2 regions of the Lactobacillus paragasseri genome follow, and region 2 is predicted to be linked to the other one. Evidence: predicted binding sites of a transcription regulator. Region 2 holds the regulator's gene; the other holds the start of a gene.
The links. The regulator LexA, encoded in region 2, represses DNA repair genes until DNA is damaged. The targets are predictions, from matches to a motif close to CNAACANNTGTTNG.
Positions count from the first base shown of each region.

Region 1: LpgJCM5343_RS07300 (Y-family DNA polymerase) is a predicted target of LexA. The motif match lies at 1,233-1,246, and genes of this name have one in related genera.

Region 1 covers NZ_AP018549.1:1,492,293-1,494,696, forward strand. Annotated here, with positions in the region: gene LpgJCM5343_RS07285 (PBP1A family penicillin-binding protein) at 1-75, opposite strand, end outside; gene LpgJCM5343_RS07290 (RluA family pseudouridine synthase) at 182-1,030, shown strand; tRNA gene LpgJCM5343_RS07295 (tRNA-Leu) at 1,066-1,149, opposite strand; gene LpgJCM5343_RS07300 (Y-family DNA polymerase) at 1,295-2,404, shown strand, end outside.
Region 2 covers NZ_AP018549.1:766,251-768,654, forward strand. Annotated here, with positions in the region: gene LpgJCM5343_RS03775 (uracil-DNA glycosylase) at 1-524, shown strand, start outside; gene lexA (transcriptional repressor LexA) at 559-1,182, opposite strand; gene LpgJCM5343_RS03785 (DUF896 domain-containing protein) at 1,321-1,569, shown strand; gene LpgJCM5343_RS03790 (YneF family protein) at 1,642-1,863, shown strand; gene LpgJCM5343_RS03795 (ABC transporter ATP-binding protein) at 1,941-2,404, shown strand, end outside.

The sequences.
Region 1 (2,404 bases), 730 kb from region 2:
AATTTGAAAGCGGTGGTTGAAGTTTTTAATCGCTAAATGTACGCGATGCCAAAACTCATGATTTTGGGAATGCATAAAATTAAAACTCCCTTTTCGTCAATAAACCTAATATGACGATTTTAGCATATCTTTATTTGAAAAATAGTATTTTAAAAGTTAAAAATTAGATAAGGTGGAAAAGATGACCTCATACCATTATTTTCTTACATATCCTGCAAATTTAGGACCAATAAGCGTTGACGAATTAATGCGCAAATTATTAATTCCAAGAAAATGGCGTCATTTTTTACGTACTGAAAATCAGATTTTAATTAATGGACATTACTTACCACTTAATTTCTTAGTAAAAGCTGGTGACAAGATTGATATTTATCTAGATCATGTCGAAAGTGAACAACAAACTTATACCGCTAGTGGAAGTTTACCTGAAGTTGTATATGAAGATTCAGATATTCTAATAATTGATAAACCCGCTGGGCAAAAAACACACCCGAATTTAAATGAAAAAGACACTGCATTAAATGATTGTGCTACTTATCTAGGCTACAGTCCCTTTATTGTTCACCGCCTTGATATGCTTACAAATGGCTTATTATTAGTGGCTAAAAATCCTGCTGTTGTTCCCATCTTAAACCGGCAATTAACTAATAAAACCTTGCACCGAGAATACTTAGCATGGGTTTCTAAATCAAATCAGTTAAAACAAAGTGGAACAATTTCTTTGCCCATTGGACATGATCCTAATGATCAAAGAAAAAGAATGGTACGACCCGATGGTCAAAAGGCTATTACTCATTATGAAATAGTTAAAGAATGTGAAAATAAGGCACTGGTAAAACTTACTCTAGAAACGGGACGCACACACCAAATTAGAGTTCATTTAGCAGCACTTAACGCCCCTATTATTGGTGATCCTCTGTACAATCCTAATTATCAAAAAGGAGAGGGTTTACAACTAACTGCTTATCAACTTACTTTTATGAGGCCTTTTAAGTTTGAAAGTAAAACTGTTAAATTGAAACAAAAATAAAAGAGATACGCAAAATGCATATCTCTTTTTTCATGTGCCTCAAACAGGAGTCGAACCTGCACTCACTTACGTGAACAGCGACCTGAACGCTGCGCGTCTGCCAATTCCGCCATTGAGGCAACCTCTAGAACATATCTATCATACCAAAAAGTTGGCAAAATTGAAAAGTCAAATAATTTAAAAATAATCTAAGTTGCATTTGCGAACTATTGTTCGTATAATATTAATCAACAAGAACAAGTGTTCAGCTGGAAGGTAATTATTATGTATGACTATCGCTACGAACCGCATCGCTTAATTTTTATGATTGACAATAAAAGTTTTTTTGCCTCTTGTGAGGCGCTTCGTTTAGGTCTTAATCCGATGGAAGCTTGTTTAGCCGTTGTATCTAGGCAGCCAGACAGTTGCTGGGGATCTGGCTTAATTATGGCGGCTTCTCCTTTAGCTAAGAAAAAATATGGTTTGCATAATGTCATGCGTGTTCGCCAGTTGCCACCTAAATGGAAAGCTCCCGATTTAAAGCTAGTTGAACCACATATGAATCTTTATATTAAGCGCAGTATCCAAGTCCTAGATATTTTTAGAAAATATGCAGCTAACGAAGATATCCACATGTATTCTATCGATGAAGGGATAATCGACATGACTGATTCCTGGAGGCTCTTTGGTAATGATCCCTATTATGTTGCCCGTAGAATTCAAAAAGATATCCATGATACTTTAGGCCTTTACACTACTTGCGGGATCGGTGAAAATCCTCTTTTGGCCAAACTAGCAATGGATAATTCTGCTAAACACAAGAAATCAATGCTTGCTTTTTGGCATTATCTTGATGTTCCCGATACTATCTGGAAAATAGAAAAATTAGAAGACGTTTGGGGAATTAATACTCGCACTGCTAATCGTTTAAGAAAAATCGGAATTAACAATATGTATGACTTAGCTCACTCCAAACCCTATCTTCTAAAAAAAGAATTTGGGATTATTGGCGAGCAGTTATTGGCAGAAAGTTGGGGCGTCGATCGTAGTATTATCAGACAAAAATACCACCCCAAAAGTAAAAGCTATGGTAACTCTCAAACTTTAACGCGGGATTATTTCAATCAACGTGAAATAGAACTGGTTATTAGAGAAATTGGTGAACAAGTTGCCGCTCGTATCCGCGCCCATAATTTACGAGCTGGCAAAGTTAGTCTATATATTGGCTTTTCTTTATTTCAATTGGCGGAAACTACTAAGCGCGGTGGTTTTGGCGTTCAACGTAAAATTACCCCAACTAATGTAAACCATGACTTAGTAAAAGAACTGATCGCCCTATTTCGTGAAAACTGGCATAGAGAAAGTGTTCGAACCATTAGTGTTAGCTATACTGAC
Region 2 (2,404 bases):
GAGAAGAAATAGAGTCGCTGATTCCTTTTCATGGTGCTTCAGGAAAAGAATTGATGAAGTCATTAGCTTCAATTGGCTTAAAGCGAGAAGATGTTTACATTACAAGCGCAGTAAGAAGTCGACCTTATAGTGTTAAGAGGGTATTTAGTAAAAAAGAAAATAAAGAAGTAATAAAATACCCTAACCGAAAGCCAACTAAAAAAGAAATTCTAGCGCATGCTCCTTTATTAGATTTCGAGCTTCAATATGCTCAACCTAAAATTATCGTAACTGTGGGCACGACTGCTTTGAGCCGCTTACTTGATCATAAATATGAGATTAGTAAAGTGCATGGTAAGATTATTAAAAATACCTCGATTTTGAAATTAAATAGTAAAAAAGATGGCTACGTTTGGTCTAAAGAAAAATATACGGTAATACCACAATATCACCCAGCCGCGGTTTTTTATAACCGAAAACTGACAGATACAATTGCTCAAGATTGGTTAAATATAAAACCTTTAATTAAATTAGTGAAAAAATAAAAACTGGTAGGAATTAATTTCCTAACCAGTTTTTTTAATCAATGTTATTACGGTATAGACCGACAACTTTGCCTAAAATTTGAACCACAGGTAAAATAATTGGATCCATAGTATCATTCTCAGGTTGTAAACGATAATATCCATCTTCTTTAAAGAATCTCTTAACTGTTGCTTCATTGTCTTCAGTCATTGCAACAACGATCTCGCCATTATTTGCACTAGATTGTTTGCGCACAATCACGTGATCACCGTTTAAAATTCCAGCATTAATCATTGATTCACCATGAACGCGTAACATGAAAAGTTCGCCAGCATCATTTTCAAGATCAGGTGGAAGAGGAAAGTATTCATCGATATCCTGAACCGCTAAGATTGGTTGACCAGCAGTCACTACACCAACAATTGGAATATCTTTAGGCTTAATTCCTAAAGCTTCTCGTCCCTTTTCAGTTACTTCAATTGCTCTTGGCTTAGTGGCATCTTTTAAAATATACCCTTTCTTTTCAAGTCGAGCTAAGTGACCATGAACGGTTGAAGTTGATGAAAGGTCAACTGCACTACAGATTTCTCTAACTGTAGGTGGAAAAGCTCGTTCTTCAACGGTATCGTAAATAAAACGTAAAATTTCTAATTGTTTATTTGCATGTGGTTCAGTCATAATTTTTTCTCCATCTAGTTACTTACTAGTATTTTAACAAAAAAACTTTATCTCAGCAAACAGGCGTTCTTAGTAGTTGAGTCTTTTTTTATTGCTATAATTAGGGTAAACTAACATTGTTTAGTGAGGTGTTTACTTATGGATAAAAAAGAAGAAGAAAAGCTAATTAAAAGAATTAATGAGCTAACTAAAATTAGTAGAGAACGCGAATTAACTCCCGATGAAGTTGAAGAACGCAAGAAATTAAGATCTGCTTTTCTAGAAAACTTCCGTGCAGGCTTTAGGCAGCAATTAGAAGACACTGTAGTTATTGATGAAAATGGTAAAGAAGTAACTTCAGAAAAAGCAAAAGAGGCACAACGTCGTAAAGGATTAAGAAAAGATTAATCTTTTACTTTAAAAATAGCTGTTTTTTTGGTATGCTGAAAAAGTACATTAATTTTCGGAGGTTTTTGGGAAATGAATTTAGGTTTAGCAATTTTTCTTATTATTATCGCATTATTAATCGGTCTTGTCGGCGGATTTTACGGTGCTCGTGCATACATGAAGAAGTATTTCCAAGACAATCCTCCTATTAGTGAAGATATGATTGCAGCTATGATGGCGCAAATGGGACAAAAACCATCCGCTAAGAAGCTTAATCAAGTTATGAATATGATGAAGCATCAACAACAAAAGTAGTAGCTTACTTTACTAATATTTGGTAATAGACAGAGGACCGGATTCCTCTGTCTATTTGTATATTGTGAGGTGAAAAAATGAACATTTTCAGCAAATTGGGCTGGTTTTTCAAGCAAGAAAAAAAGAGATATATTATTGGAATTAGTTTTCTGGCTTTAACTTCGATTGCAAATTTAGTACCTCCTAGAATTTTAGGATTGATGGCTGATCAATTAGATAAGGGATCAATTAGTTGGAGTGAATATGCAGCTTTAATTTTAGCGGTTGTTGCTGCTGCGATTGTTTTGTATTTATTACGCTACTTTTGGCGTAAGCAGATTTGGGGTGGTGCGGCTGAATTAGAAAGACAAATGCGGTCACGTTTGTTTAAGCACTTTATGGTTATGGATCGCACTTTTTATCAAAGACACCGGACTGGTGACTTAATGGCGCATGCAACAAACGACATCAATTCTATTCAAAATGTTGCGGGAGACGGCGTTTTAACTTTAGTAGACTCATTAGTCACTGGTGGAACAACGATGATAGCAATGATTATCTT